DNA from 4 places in the Pectobacterium sp. A5351 genome. Region 1 is predicted to be linked to each of the others. Evidence: predicted binding sites of a transcription regulator. Region 1 holds the regulator's gene; each other region holds the start of a gene.
The links. Region 1 encodes LexA, which represses DNA repair genes until DNA is damaged. Its sites were predicted from a motif close to TNCTGTATGTACATACAGNA; they were not measured.
Positions count from the first base shown of each region.

Region 2: mutH (DNA mismatch repair endonuclease MutH) is a predicted target of LexA. The motif match lies at 1,631-1,650, and genes of this name have one in related genera.
Region 3: rmuC (DNA recombination protein RmuC) is a predicted target of LexA. The motif match lies at 1,964-1,983, and genes of this name have one in related genera.
Region 4: uvrA (excinuclease ABC subunit UvrA) is a predicted target of LexA. The motif match lies at 1,287-1,306, and genes of this name have one in related genera.

Region 1 is NZ_CP116477.1:552,846-556,601, forward strand. Features, by position in the region: gene plsB (glycerol-3-phosphate 1-O-acyltransferase PlsB) at 1-767, opposite strand, end outside; gene O1Q74_RS02555 (diacylglycerol kinase) at 895-1,260, shown strand; gene lexA (transcriptional repressor LexA) at 1,371-1,979, shown strand; gene O1Q74_RS02565 (CsbD family protein) at 2,478-2,687, shown strand; gene zur (zinc uptake transcriptional repressor Zur) at 2,790-3,299, opposite strand; gene O1Q74_RS02575 (pirin family protein) at 3,406-3,756, opposite strand, start outside.
Region 2 is NZ_CP116477.1:943,961-947,716, reverse strand. Features, by position in the region: gene ptsP (phosphoenolpyruvate--protein phosphotransferase) at 1-646, opposite strand, end outside; gene rppH (RNA pyrophosphohydrolase) at 659-1,192, opposite strand; gene mutH (DNA mismatch repair endonuclease MutH) at 1,889-2,584, shown strand; gene O1Q74_RS04525 (TerC family protein) at 2,863-3,579, shown strand.
Region 3 is NZ_CP116477.1:4,141,812-4,145,567, reverse strand. Features, by position in the region: gene argB (acetylglutamate kinase) at 1-371, shown strand, start outside; gene argH (argininosuccinate lyase) at 434-1,807, shown strand; gene rmuC (DNA recombination protein RmuC) at 2,028-3,590, shown strand; gene ubiE (bifunctional demethylmenaquinone methyltransferase/2-methoxy-6-polyprenyl-1,4-benzoquinol methylase UbiE) at 3,726-3,756, shown strand, end outside.
Region 4 is NZ_CP116477.1:698,651-702,406, forward strand. Features, by position in the region: gene O1Q74_RS03270 (amidohydrolase) at 1-376, opposite strand, end outside; gene ssb1 (single-stranded DNA-binding protein SSB1) at 611-1,141, opposite strand; gene uvrA (excinuclease ABC subunit UvrA) at 1,470-3,756, shown strand, end outside.

The DNA.
Region 1 (3,756 bases):
ATTTCTTCCATCAGCGCAATCGCGTTCTGCTGCGCTTTCTCAGTAGAAATCTTCTTACTGCGCGCCTCATCGTCCACGGCTTTCTTGATCGCTTTGGAATCCAGCAGCTTATTAAACAGTTCCTGACGTACCGGCAAACGCGGGCCAACTGCCGCCAAACGCTGGCGGGAGAAGTGCATACGCGCGACACGTGCCAGTTTGTGGGCTATGGTTTTGTCTGTGCCATGCTCGGTTGCCATATAGCGCAGCGACACCGGGCTAGAGAAACGGACAAAGCTGTCTCGTCCTAACCACAGGACGGCGAAGAATTTCTCAATGCCGTTGAGCAGCCGCAGGTGCGGTGTGGCCTGAGAATGGCCTTCCCGACCCGGAGAACGTCCAAACATCACGGAAACCGGCACCATCTGTACGTCTAAATCTGGATTGGCACGATGCAAGTCCAGATAGTCGTGGAACAGCTTGACGGATTTCTGCTTGGGAACGTAATAGCGGAAGACGCGCGGCCCGTCATTAATAAAGACGTGGCTAGGAAGTTCGACGCCATTGAATTCGAACGATAGCGAAGGATCGGGTAGCCCCAATGCCAGGCATTTCGCACGTAGCGTCAAGAGATCCGCCTGAGAGTTATAAGGCAGAACATAGAGTATAGGACGTGAGGGATCTAACCCCAGCTCGACCACGGGATCTGCGGGAATAACTTTGCTTTTAACCAGCAGTTTCAGTGGGAGATTCAATAATTTATAGTAAATTTTACGCCAACCTGACATAACAACTTGGAGCCTCTTGTTAGCAATGCGCCGCAAGGATACCAGAAACTGCGCCGGAGATCTGTGGTGATGAGACAACATGAGCGCGTTAAAATGCGAACTATTTTACGTAAAGAATGGAGGATAAATGAATAAAGCAACGGGGATGACCCGGATTATTAAGGCGACCGGTTATTCCCTTAAGGGGCTAAAGCAGGCGTGGCATCATGAGGCAGCGTTTCGTCAGGAAACCATACTGACAATTGTCGGCGTGATTATCGCGTGTTTGCTGCCGGTTACGCTGGTTGAAAAACTGCTGCTGATCGGGTCTGCCGTATTGATTATGCTTTTTGAGTTGGCTAACAGTGCGATTGAAGCGGTTGTCGATCGTATTGGCCCTGAGCATCACGAATTATCCGGAAGGGCAAAAGATATCGGCTCGGCGGCTGTTTTTGTTGCCATCGCGTTAGCGGCTGTCGTGTGGGGCAGCATCCTCTGGCAACATTTTGCCTGACGGTACGCATAAATGAATAAAAGTCAGAGGCTTTGCCGATATCTCCATTCCCAATTGTGGCTTACCTGTATATACTCACAGCAAGACTGTATAAACAACCAGGGGGCGGAATGAAAGTATTAACAGCAAGGCAGCAGCAGGTTTATGACCTGATCCGCGATCATATTGCGCAAACCGGAATGCCGCCAACGCGGGCGGAAATTGCTCAACAACTAGGGTTTCGCTCTCCCAATGCAGCTGAAGAACATCTGAAAGCGCTGGCCCGTAAAGGTGTGATTGAAATTGTATCGGGCGCGTCTCGTGGTATTCGTCTGCTGATGGAAGAAGAGACAGGTATTCCTCTGGTTGGTCGTGTGGCCGCAGGTGAACCGCTGCTGGCGCAGGAACATATCGAATGTCGCTATCAGGTTGACCCTGCGATGTTCAAACCCAGCGCTGATTTTTTGCTGCGGGTGAGCGGTATGTCGATGAAAGATATCGGTATTATGGATGGTGATCTACTGGCCGTGCATAAAACAGAAGATGTCCGCAATGGTCAGATTGTCGTCGCACGTATTGATGATGAAGTGACGGTGAAGCGCCTGAAAAAGCAGGGTAATACGGTGTATCTTCTCGCGGAAAACGAAGAGTTTTCCCCTATTGTGGTCGACCTGCGTGAGCAAAGTTTTTCGATAGAAGGCTTAGCGGTTGGCGTCATTCGTAACAGCGACTGGAGCTAACGGTTCACAGAGATGCACTACTCGTCTATCTGAGTCAGTGCATCACCCTCTTTGTGTTAATCGCTTCATGGGCTAGTCACTTTATGTGTGGGTTGCCCCGCGTGTTAATCTGCTATGTGTATATATTTCGTTACATTTAGCGTGTGTTTTTTGCGATTCCCCTTACCACCTGTTTTTTCACTGCTTTTGCGGTGATTTTCTCTTTCTTAACACCTTATCCAGCTACAGATTCCTTGTTTCCAATTTTAAGTGAAGTATTCAGCTATAATTTTTATCAAGGTAAGCATTTTAATCTTTTTTTTGGTCGTTTGGTGATTGATCATCAGCCATCACATTTAGGTTAGCCCGGCAATCAAGGGAGACAGTGGCGAAGAACGCTGTGATGGTTCACACCATGATGACGCTGCTTACTGCATAGACCGATTTATCTGACACTGACGCCTGCGTCTGTAGTCATGATTTATTTATGCGCAATACACCTAAGGTACGGAGATTCTTATGAATAAAGACCAAGCCAGCGGTAACTGGAAACAGTTTAAAGGTAAAGCAAAAGAGCAATGGGGCAAATTAACGGATGACGACCTGACGGTCATCGAAGGTAAACGTGGCCAACTGGTAGGGAGAATTCAGGAGCGTTACGGGTACGCAAAAGAAGCGGCAGAGAAAGAAGTGAAGCACTGGGAAACGCACCACAAATATCATTGGTAGTGAATGTGATGCTTCTCCGTAGAAAAGGACGATGGCCCTCAGGGCTATCGTTTTTTTGTGCTGAGAAAACCCCTGTCATGCGGGAGCTTCCATCAATGAGCATTAACGCTTTTTAATCGGAACCGTATGGTCGTGATCGCAATGATCCGGCTGCTTGCACGATGCCACTTCCTGACAGCCGCCACACAGCCCGTGAGCTTCCACTACGCTGTGACGTAGCGTAAATCCTGACTGCTGTGCCAGGCTACGTAGTGTTTCTTCCACACCTTCGGTTTGACGTTCCGTGACCTGCCCGCAGCGATCGCAGATGAACAGGGCTGACGTATGGCTGTGGTCTTCGATATGGTGGCACAGCACGTAGCTGTTGTTTGACTCAACTCGATGAATGAAGCCTTGTTCCAGCAGAAAATCCAGTGCGCGATAGACGGTCGGCGGTTTGGCCTGAGGTTCGGACACTCGCAGCAGATCCAGCAGGTCATAAGCGCTGATAGCGCCGGACTGCTGCGCCATTAGACGTAAAACCTCTAACCGCTGCGGCGTGAGACGCACAGCGCGCTGCTGACAAATCTGTTCAGCCTGGGCAAGAAGTTTGTCCTGTTTGGTTGAATCCATTGTCATATCACCCTGACGCATTGAGGAACAAGACGGATATCTTACCACGACTGAAGAAAAACGCCGAACTGGCGGCGTTTTTCTGCGAAAACAACGAACAGGGGGACTACACGACCAGATCGATGAGCAACGCCCGCAACGGTGTTTCTGCTTGTAGCGTCAACGCTGTTTCTTCCTTAATAAAGGCGCCGTCGCCGCAGTGTAGTGTTTCACTGTTCTGATTGCCTTTTACCGCCATTGAACCGTGGATCAGTTGGAGGTATGCCTGATTGCCCTGTAGCGCGATTGTGCTTTGCTCATTCTGCTGGAGATCGACATGATGGATCCAAACCTGCTGGCGCAGTTGCAGACTGGTCTGTTCACCTTCTGGCGAGGCAAGCAGAGTATGGCTTGATGAATCTAATTCCATACGCTGTAACGGACTGTTCTCTCGGGTCTGGCAGGCGTTAAGCCACAA
Region 2 (3,756 bases), 390 kb from region 1:
ACGCCTGCGTTAAACGGGATCGCTCACGCTCGCTGTCCAGACTCGACGCGGGGAACACCTGCTCCAGAGAAGGCTGAGTACAATCCTGCCAGCCAGGGGCGATCGCCACGCCCGGAGCGGCCACCAGCGCCTTAACGCGCGTCTGACGATATTGACCGAAGAGCGTTTTGATCTGCGAAAGAGAGAGAATAGCGGCCATCTGGGTGGCCAGCGTCACCATGAACGATTCTTCGTTTTTATCAAACTGACGATGTTCGCGCTGTTGCACCACCAGTACACCCAGCAGGTGGCGACGGTGGATAATGGGAACGCCAAGAAAAGAGCGAAAATGCTGCTCTTTCACCGCGGGGATATATTTGAAACTGGGATGGGCGCGAGCATCAGCCAGATTAATAGGCTCGGCACGTTGCCCAACCAACCCGACAATACCTTGCCCAAACGCCAGCGTAACCGTGCGCCCGCGCGGCTTTTTCAACCCGCGCGTTGCCATCAGGTAATAGCATTGGCGATCGTGATCGGCCAGATAAATGGAACAGACTTCCGTGTCCATAGCCTGACAGGTCTCATTGACCAGAATGTCCAGCGCATCACTAAGGCGGGCCGTTGCCGCAACGTTTTCGACAATTTCTCGCAAGCGCGTGAGCATAATGTGCCTGAATTACCCTCTTTTTCGCCGAGGACCGGATGGCGTTGTCATCCGAGCCGCAGCACTCTCCTGAAGCAATATCACCGGGTTGATAAATTCCTTCATCACGCGACGATACACATCTCGCTTAAAAGAGACGACCTGACGTACCGGATACCAGTAACTCACCCAGCGCCAGCCATCAAATTCCGGCGTGCCGCTGCTCTGCATATTGATATCCGACTCATTACACATCAACTGTAGCAAAAACCATTTCTGCTTCTGGCCGATACAGACCGGTTTTGTATCCCAACGCACCAAACGCTTTGGTAATTTATAGCGTAACCAGTTACGGGTAGATGCCAACACGCGCACATCCTTTTTTCTTAACCCGACTTCTTCAAACAGTTCGCGGTACATCGCCTGCTCAGCACTTTCACCGGGGTTAATCCCCCCCTGCGGAAACTGCCAGGAGTGCTGACCATAGCGCCGGGCCCACATCACCTGCCCCTGCCGATTACAAATTACAATACCAACGTTTGGGCGGTAGCCATCATCATCGATCACCGGACTACCTCGATAAACATCAATGCAAAGATGACCTGATTGTTTCACACTCCCGTCAGGCGGTAAACCACTGCTTAGAAAGCATGTGGTACTAATAAAATTAAGATAACCCACAGATAAGATCAAAGTTATAAACATGTGAAGACCGGAATTCGCAGTTTATTCACTTTTTCTGTGGACATCTTTGTGCAGAACCCATGAAGAAGTGAGTAAAACTCATTTTTCACGCGGAAAAAATATTACGGGAAATTAAAAAATAGTGCTTTTTATTCATAAAATTACAAACCGTTTTACTGGCAATGGCGAACCCTTTATTCCTGCTCAAATGGCATACAATGCAAGATTGGCGAAAGATCGCACTATGCCGATTTTATCCACAGGGAATACCCCGAAGTCAGGCAATAAATAGGCAAAAACAGCAAAAAGGCCGCGAGTCAAGGCTGTAAATCGAACCAGTAATTCATGTTTATGTGGGTTATCCAAGAAATCTGTGGATAACCTAGTGTAAGATCCTGTTTATTGTCGGTGGCTATACGTGCACAGTTTGCAAAGCGATGCACAGCGATCGCCATCACACTAAAAAAAATCGCTATGAATCATGCTATTATTGTTTTTCTCCACCGTCTTGCAGGCTGTGCATGGGTATTCTCTACCTATTGTATTTTTTTTGAGCGGAAAAATATCGAGCTATACGCTATGAATTCACCCACAGTTCACACGACTGCGCCGCCACATGAGCAAGCCTTGCTGGAACGCGCGCAATCCCTTGCGGGTTATAATCTCGCGGAGTTAGCGGACATCGCTCGCCTGCCCCTTCCGGCCAACCTGAAACGCGATAAAGGCTGGATTGGCATCTTGCTGGAACGTTTTCTGGGGGCAAGCGCAGGCAGCAAACCCGAGCAGGATTTCCCCGACATCGGCGTTGAGCTGAAAACCATTCCGATTGATGAACAGGGTAAACCGCTGGAAACCACCTTCGTCTGCGTCGCACCGTTAACAGGCAACAGTGGCGTTACGTGGGAAAGCAGCCACGTACGACACAAGCTCGCACGGGTACTGTGGATTCCGGTAGAAGGATCGCGACACATTCCACTAGGGGAACGCCGTATTGGTACACCGCTCATCTGGAGTCCCAATAAGGAAGAAGAGGAACAATTGCGCTGTGATTGGGAAGAGTTGATGGATCTGATCGTGCTTGGTCAGGTAGAAAGCATCACCGCCCGACACGGAGAAGTCCTGCAATTACGCCCCAAAGCGGCAAATAGTCGAGCTCTCACAGAGGCCATTGGCGAGTTTGGTCAGCCGATTCTGACCTTACCGCGCGGGTTCTACCTGAAAAAGACCTTTACCGCACCGCTGCTGGCCCGTCACTTCATGCAGCTCAGCAACTGAGTTTCGTTAGCGCCCTGCTTCATCAGGACGCTACTTCGTCGTACACTAACCTTATACGCCGCACTATATACGCCGCCGTCGTGCGACAAGGGAATATGACCTGGGAAAAGCCTGACGCCGACCCAGAGTAAAAAACCAGAGTAAAAGGGATGCCAGCACAGGGGCCGCAATGCGAGGTATGACGAGTATATTTCTACGACCTCACACTTTCGCTTGCCTACGCACCAAGCAGGCAGAGTATAATATCGTTTACGTTTCGTTTAAGGTGTATTGATATAATGTTTGATTGGATTGTTGATCCGAACGCATGGTTGGCATTGGGAACGCTGACTATTCTGGAAATCGTTCTTGGGATCGATAACATTATTTTCCTGTCTCTGGTTGTCGCCAAACTGCCTAAAGCTCAACAAAACAAAGCGCGCCGCATCGGGCTGATGGGGGCAATGTTGATGCGTTTGGGACTGCTCGCTTCTATTGCCTGGGTCATGCGTTTGACTGACCCGCTGTTTACCGTGCTCGACAATGAAATTTCCACGCGCGACCTGATTCTGTTCTTCGGGGGGCTCTTCCTGATCTGGAAGTCGAGCAAGGAAATTCACGAAACCGTCGAAGGCGGTTCAGAAGACCATACTTCCAAGGTGCACTCTTTCTTTGGCGCGATTGTGCAGATCATGCTGCTGGATATTATCTTCAGCCTGGACTCGGTGATCACCGCCGTTGGTCTGTCTGACCATCTGTTCATTATGATGGCAGCGGTCATTATCGCCGTTGGTGTGATGATGTTCTCCGCGCGTCCTATCGGCGAGTTTGTCGAACGCCATCCATCCGTCAAAATGCTGGCCTTGTCGTTCCTGATCCTGGTCGGGTTCACCCTGATTCTGGAAAGCTTCGACGTTCACGTACCGAAAGGCTACATCTACTTCGCCATGTTCTTCTCGATGTCCGTCGAAGCACTGAACCTGCTGCGCAGTAAAAAAGAGAAAACGGCACACTGATCGCCGCATAGCGAGCGCTCAAAACGCCAAACGACCTAATCAGGCGGCAACCAACCGCCTGATTACACAAAATTAACGCCCTCAACACGCATTTTTTCCATTATTCCTACGTTATCCCTCGTAACCCTTTGCTAGACTCACTGAAGTTTTTGCATTTATTAATGGGCTAATACGATG
Region 3 (3,756 bases), 810 kb from region 1:
TGCTGTCTGCGGGCTACCTGCCTGTTGTCAGCTCCATCGGTATTACGGCGCAGGGCGACCTGATGAACGTCAACGCCGACCAGGCGGCGACGGCACTGGCGCAAACGCTGGGCGCGGATTTAATCCTGTTGTCTGACGTGAGCGGCATTCTGGACGGTAAAGGCCAGCGTATTGCCGAAATGACGGCAGAGAAAGCCGAGCAGCTGATTGCTCAGGGCATCATTACCGACGGCATGATTGTTAAGGTTAACGCCGCGCTGGATGCCGCGCGTGCGCTGGGTCGTCCGGTTGATATCGCCAGCTGGCGTCATGCCGAGCAGCTACCTGCGCTGTTCAACGGCGTGGCGATTGGTACGCGTATTCTGGCGTAAGTCGTTTCTGGGTATGGCATGATGCGATACCAACGTGAATGATATTTTTGGGAGTAAGGATTATGGCTTTGTGGGGCGGTCGGTTTAGTCAGGCAGCAGACCAGCGTTTTAAACAATTTAATGACTCACTGCGGTTTGATTACCGTCTGGCGGAACAGGACATCGTTGGCTCGATCGGCTGGTCGAAAGCGCTGGTGACGGTCAATGTGCTCAGCGAACAGGAACAGCAGCAACTGGAACAGGCGCTGAATGCCCTGCTGGTTGAGGTTCAAGCCGATCCTGAGATGATCCTGCAAAGCGATGCAGAAGATATTCACAGCTGGGTTGAACAGCGCCTGATCGAGAAAGTCGGCGATTTAGGTAAAAAACTGCATACCGGTCGTAGCCGTAACGATCAGGTCGCAACCGACCTGAAACTCTGGTGCAAGGCGCAGATTGCAGAACTGCTGCTGTCGGTACGCCAGCTGCGTCAGGCGCTGGTTACGACGGCGGAAGCGAATCAGGATGCGGTGATGCCGGGCTACACCCACTTGCAGCGCGCACAGCCGGTGACGTTTGCACACTGGTGTCTGGCCTATCACGAGATGCTGGCGCGTGATGAAAGCCGTCTGGAAGATACGCTGAAGCGTCTGGATGTCAGCCCGCTGGGCTGCGGCGCGCTGGCGGGAACGGCTTATCCGATTGACCGTGAGCAACTGGCGGGCTGGCTCGGGTTTGCCTCGGCCACGCGTAACAGTCTGGACACGGTTTCCGATCGCGATCATGTACTGGAGCTGCTGTCTGATGCCTCGATCGGTATGATCCACCTGTCGCGTTTTGCCGAAGATCTGATCTTCTTCAACAGCGGTGAAGCGGCGTTCGTTGAGCTGTCTGACCGTGTGACATCCGGTTCTTCCCTGATGCCACAGAAGAAAAACCCGGATGCGCTGGAGCTGATTCGTGGTAAATGCGGCCGCGTACAGGGTGCGTTGACCGGCATGATGATGACGCTTAAAGGCCTGCCGCTGGCGTATAACAAAGATATGCAGGAAGACAAAGAAGGGCTGTTTGACGCGCTGGATACCTGGCACGACTGCCTGATGATGGCGGGTCTGGTGCTGGAAGGCATTCAGGTTAAACGTCCGCGCTGTAAAGAAGCGGCTGAGCAAGGCTACGCGAACTCGACGGAGCTGGCAGACTATCTGGTCGCGAAAGGCGTTCCGTTCCGTGAAGCGCACCATATCGTGGGTGAAGCGGTGGTTGAAGCCATTCGTCAGGGTAAAGCGCTGGAAGCGTTGCCGCTGGCCGATCTGCAAAAATTCAGCGCCGTGATTGGTGAGGATGTCTACCCGATTCTGGCGTTGCAATCCTGTCTGGATAAGCGTGCTGCACAAGGTGGCGTGTCACCGCAGCAGGTCGCTAAAGCGATCGGTGATGCGAAGCAGCGCTTAGGCTAAGTTGCCCTCTTCTGTTTCAGTTCCCCCGACGTGGTGTTTCGCGTTGGGGGAATTTCTGTGTTACCCATCTGATTCTTCTGCAAATTATCCTCTATCCCTGTTCATATGGAATGCGGCTCGCATTTTTCTGCTCAGCGTCCCTCTCGCCTGAATTGTTTCTGGACATCCATACAGTATCATTTTACCTTGACCGACAGCGTGAAAGGCCTGCGGAGGCAAAGTGGATATCAGCATATTTTATGGTCTGGGCGGCGGTGCGGTAGGGCTATTGATCGGGTGGCTGATTGCCAGCCTGATTCATCAGCAGAAGCTGTCGCAGCATGGCACCGAACAGCGGCTGCTGGCACAGACGTTACAGCAGACCCAGCAGTCGCTCAGTGATCAGCAGCAGGTGAAACAGCAGGATGAACAGCGGCTGCGGCAAAACGAGCTGGAACTGCGCACGGTCCACGCGCAACTTTCTGCCAGCCATGAAAAGCTGCAACAGTTGAGTGAGCTTCGCACAGAGTGCGTGCAGCTCAATCAGGAACTGCGAACGCTGCGTGAAATAAACAGCGCACAGGAAGCGGAATTGCGGGAAGTCACTATTCGGCTGGAAGAAACCCGTATGGCGGCGGAAGAAAAGCAGCGGCTGTTGGCCAATAGCGAACAGCGGTTGACGACGCAGTTTGAAAATCTGGCGAACCGGATTTTTGAACACAGCGGCCGCAAGGTGGATGAGCAAAATAAACAGAGTCTGGATAAGCTGTTGATGCCGCTGCGTGAGCAGCTTGACGGCTTCCGCCGTCAGGTACAGGACAGCTTTGGCGCGGAAGCGCGCGAGCGCCATACGCTGGCGCATGAAATCCGCAATCTGCAACAGCTGAACGCGCAGATGGCACACGAAGCCATCAACCTGACGAAAGCGCTGAAGGGCGACAATAAAACGCAGGGTAACTGGGGCGAGGTGGTGTTAAGTCGCGTGCTGGAAGCCTCTGGTCTGCGTGAGGGCTATGAGTATCAGACGCAGGTCAGCGTGCAAACGGGGACGAATAGCCGCCTGCAACCGGATGTCATCGTACGTTTACCGCAGGGCAAAGATGTCGTGATCGACGCCAAGATGTCGCTGGTGGCCTATGAGCGCTATTTCAATAGTGACGATGACGTCGAGCGCAATACGGCGCTGAACGAACATTTGCTCTCGGTGCGTAGCCATATTCGGCAACTAAGCAGCAAAGATTACCAGCAGCTTCCGGGGCTGCGTTCTCTAGACTATGTTCTGATGTTTATTCCGGTCGAGCCCGCTTTTCTGGTTGCTATCGATCGCCAGCCCGAATTGATTAACGAGGCGCTAAAGCACAATATTATGCTGGTCAGCCCGACCACGCTGCTGGTGGCGTTACGTACCATCAATAACCTATGGCGCTATGAACAGCAGAGCCGCAATGCACAGCACATCGCTGAAAAAGCATCACGGCTGTACGATAAACTGCGGTTGTTCGTCGACGATATGGAGGCCATGGGGCAGAATCTGGATAAAGCGCAGGGCACTTATCGTCAGGCGATGAATAAACTTTCCTCTGGGCGTGGTAACCTTATTGGTCAGGCTGAGGGGTTCCGCGCGCTGGGGGTAGAAATTAAACGCACCATCAGCCCGTCATTGGCCGAAAAAGCAATGGCCCATGAGCCCGCTGAACGCGACGAATTACCGGGCTCTGTCGCGCCCGATACTGTCCCTCCTGCCGTAAAAACGGAAGGTGAAGAAGGGGAAACGCTCTTCTCCTCTCGTACTCACCCATACTAAATGGGTAGGGATTTCGCGGGTTTGGCACCATGCTATGCGAAAGAAATTAGTGCAGTGGGGTTTTTATCCGGGTCTGGTACACTCTCACCATAAATGGGTAGACCCGAAATTTGATTGAAATAGTAGGCGGATAAGATGGCAAGTGAGCAGGAGAATACGGCCGACT
Region 4 (3,756 bases), 150 kb from region 1:
GAGCATGGACGTCATTAATCCCCGGCATTGCCATGCTGCCCTCAAGATCAACCACCTGTGTTTTCGGACCGATAAATTCCGCGGCCTGTGCATTTGAACCGATGAAAACGTAACGACCATCGCGTACCGCGACGGCTTCTGCCCACGGCTGGCCTTGATTAACGGTGTAGATATTGCCGTTACGTAACACTAAATCGGCAGCCGTTGCTGTTTCTGCTGCGATGAGTGTCGGTGAGGCAAAAAGCAAACCAGAGACGGTTATAGCAAGTGCTGCGAGCCTGAAAGATGCGTTGCCAGAATGGGGTGAGGATGTCTTGCTGACGAGGATGTGGGATAGCTTTTTGTTATCGGCGCGAAGCGCACTATTTTTTTCCATACGTTATATCTCCATATATAGCGTTTATACCCGTTGATGGGGCGTTGCTATTTTTTAGTAGCGATGGAGAAATAACTGTACTGATTGTGCCCTGATTATACCGTTGAGCACGAAACGTACATGATGTGATGATTTCTTTGGTTGATTGTTTATTTTCGGTTTTTCCCATTCATCACAAAATGAAAAACCCCGATAAATCGGGGTTTCAATAGGATGTTTTGATAAACGGCGCACTCAGAACGGAATGTCGTCGTCGAAATCCATTGGCGGTTCGTTGCTTTGCGCTGGAGCGCTATTTTGCGCTGGACGCTGTTGAGCTTGCGCGCCACCACTGAACTGGTTGCCGCCTTGCGGCTGTTGAGGTTGTCCCCAACCGCCTTGCTGTTGGCCTCCGCCTGCTGGCGCGCCGCCGCCCTGACGTCCACCTAACATCTGCATGGTGCCGCCGACGTTAACGACGACTTCGGTGGTGTAGCGCTCTACGCCAGCCTGATCGGCCCATTTACGGGTTTGCAGTGCGCCTTCGATGTAAACCTGAGAGCCTTTGCGCAGATATTCGCCCGCGACTTCAGCCAGTTTGCCGAACAGCACCACGCGGTGCCACTCGGTCTTCTCTTTCTGTTCGCCGGTCTGTTTATCACGCCAGGATTCGGAAGTTGCCAGTGTGATGTTGGCAACTGCACCACCATTCGGCATATAGCGGACTTCCGGGTCTTGACCCAGATTCCCGACAAGAATCACTTTATTAACGCCTCTGCTGGCCATGCTCGTCTCTCCTGATGAATCGGTAGATTTATTTTCTAAGTCTAAACGATCAATCTTACCATGTGGAAAACTCTCTGTCATACCTGCGAAATAGCTTCAGAAATGAAAGTAAAATTTGCAGCGTTTGCAAGGTAAAGGGGGTTAATACTGGATATCCATTCAGTTTTTTTTATGGCAAGCTATCCCTGCTTGCCACCCTATCGGGCCGTCGCAAGCGACGTTAAAAAACGCGTCCGGCGTTTTTTTTATGCCATAATTGCTCGTTTCGTACCGGTTCTCTCTCTTCGAGAGGCGATGACAAACCGTTTTTATTCCGGGAAGTGTGTGAATGGATAAGATCGAAGTTCGTGGTGCTCGTACCCATAATCTCAAAAATATCAACCTGATAATCCCCCGTGACAAGCTGATCGTCATCACCGGCTTGTCGGGTTCGGGTAAGTCATCGCTGGCGTTTGACACGCTGTACGCCGAAGGGCAGCGGCGCTATGTGGAATCCCTCTCCGCTTACGCCCGTCAGTTTTTGTCGCTGATGGAAAAACCGGACGTCGATCATATCGAAGGGCTGTCGCCCGCCATTTCTATCGAACAGAAATCCACCTCGCATAACCCGCGATCCACGGTCGGGACGATTACCGAAATTCATGACTACCTGCGTCTGCTGTTTGCACGCGTGGGTGAGCCTCGCTGTCCGGAGCACGATGTGCCGCTGGACGCGCAGACAGTCAGCCAGATGGTGGATAACGTGCTGGCGCAGCCGGAAGGCAAACGCCTGATGCTGCTGGCGCCGATTGTGAAAGATCGCAAAGGCGAACACAGCAAAACGCTGGAAAATCTGGCTTCACAAGGCTATATCCGCGCCCGTATCGACGGCGAAGTGTGCGATCTGTCCGATCCGCCAAAGCTGGAATTACAGAAAAAGCACACCATTGAGGTCGTCGTTGACCGGTTCAAAGTACGTGACGATCTGGCACAGCGGCTGGCGGAATCGTTTGAAACTGCGCTGGATCTCTCTGGTGGTAGCGTGGTGGTGGCCGATATGGACGACCCTACCCAGCCTGAACTGCTGTTCTCAGCGAACTTTGCCTGCCCGGTGTGTGGCTACAGCATGCATGAGCTGGAACCGCGCATGTTCTCGTTCAACAACCCGGCGGGCGCTTGCCCAAGCTGTGATGGTCTGGGGGTGCAGCAATTCTTCGATCCGGCTCGCGTGGTGCAAAACGCGGAGCTGTCTCTGGCTGGCGGCGCGATTCGCGGCTGGGATCGCCGCAACTTCTACTATTTCCAAATGCTGCGCTCACTGGCGGAGCACTACAAATTTGACGTCGATGTGCCGTTTGAAAGCCTGAGCGCCGCGGTGCAGAAAGTGATTCTGTACGGCTCTGGTAAAGAGAATATCGAATTTAAATATATCAACGATCGCGGGGACACCTCGGTACGCCGCCATCCGTTCGAAGGCGTGCTGCACAACATGGAGCGCCGTTATAAAGAGACGGAATCCACGGCGGTACGCGAAGAGCTGGCGAAATTTATCAGCAACCGTTCCTGCGCCAGTTGCGGCGGTACACGTCTGCGTGAAGAGGCACGTAACGTGTTTGTCGAGCAGACGACGCTGCCGCAGATTTCTGATATGAGTATCGGCCATGCGATGACGTTCTTCCAGAATATGAAGCTCAGCGGGCAGCGTGCTCAAATCGCCGAGAAAGTGCTGAAAGAGATTGGCGATCGGCTGAAGTTTCTGGTGAACGTCGGGCTGAACTATTTGTCGCTCTCCCGCTCGGCGGAAACGCTGTCCGGCGGTGAGGCGCAGCGTATTCGTCTGGCGAGCCAGATCGGCGCCGGGCTGGTTGGCGTGATGTACGTGCTGGATGAACCGTCCATCGGCTTGCACCAGCGCGACAACGAGCGCCTGCTGGAAACCCTGATTCATCTGCGTAATCTGGGCAATACCGTCATTGTGGTAGAACACGATGAAGACGCGATTCGCGCTGCTGACCATGTGATTGATATCGGTCCCGGCGCGGGCGTGCACGGCGGCCAGATTGTCGCAGAGGGCACGATGAAAGAGATCATGGCGGTGCCGGATTCGTTGACGGGGCAGTTCCTCAGCGGCAAACGCAAGATTGAAATCCCGAAGCAGCGCGTACCTGCGGATCCGACCAACGTGTTGAAGCTGATTGGTGCGAAGGGCAATAACCTGAAAGACGTGACGCTGACGCTACCGGTTGGGTTGTTTACCTGTATCACCGGCGTATCGGGATCGGGCAAATCGACCCTGATCAACGATACCTTGTTCCCACTGGCGCAGCGTCAGTTGAACGGCGCGACGCTGGCGGAACCCGCTGCTCACCGCGAGATTCAGGGGCTGGAGCATTTCGATAAGGTGATCGATATCGATCAAAGCCCGATTGGCCGCACGCCGCGTTCCAACCCGGCAACCTACACCGGTATTTTCACACCAATTCGTGAGCTGTTTGCCGGCGTGCCGGAAGCGCGTACCCGCGGCTATAACCCTGGCCGTTTCAGCTTTAACGTGCGCGGTGGACGCTGTGAAGCCTGTCAGGGCGATGGCGTAATTAAGGTCGAAATGCACTTCCTGCCGGATGTTTATGTGCCGT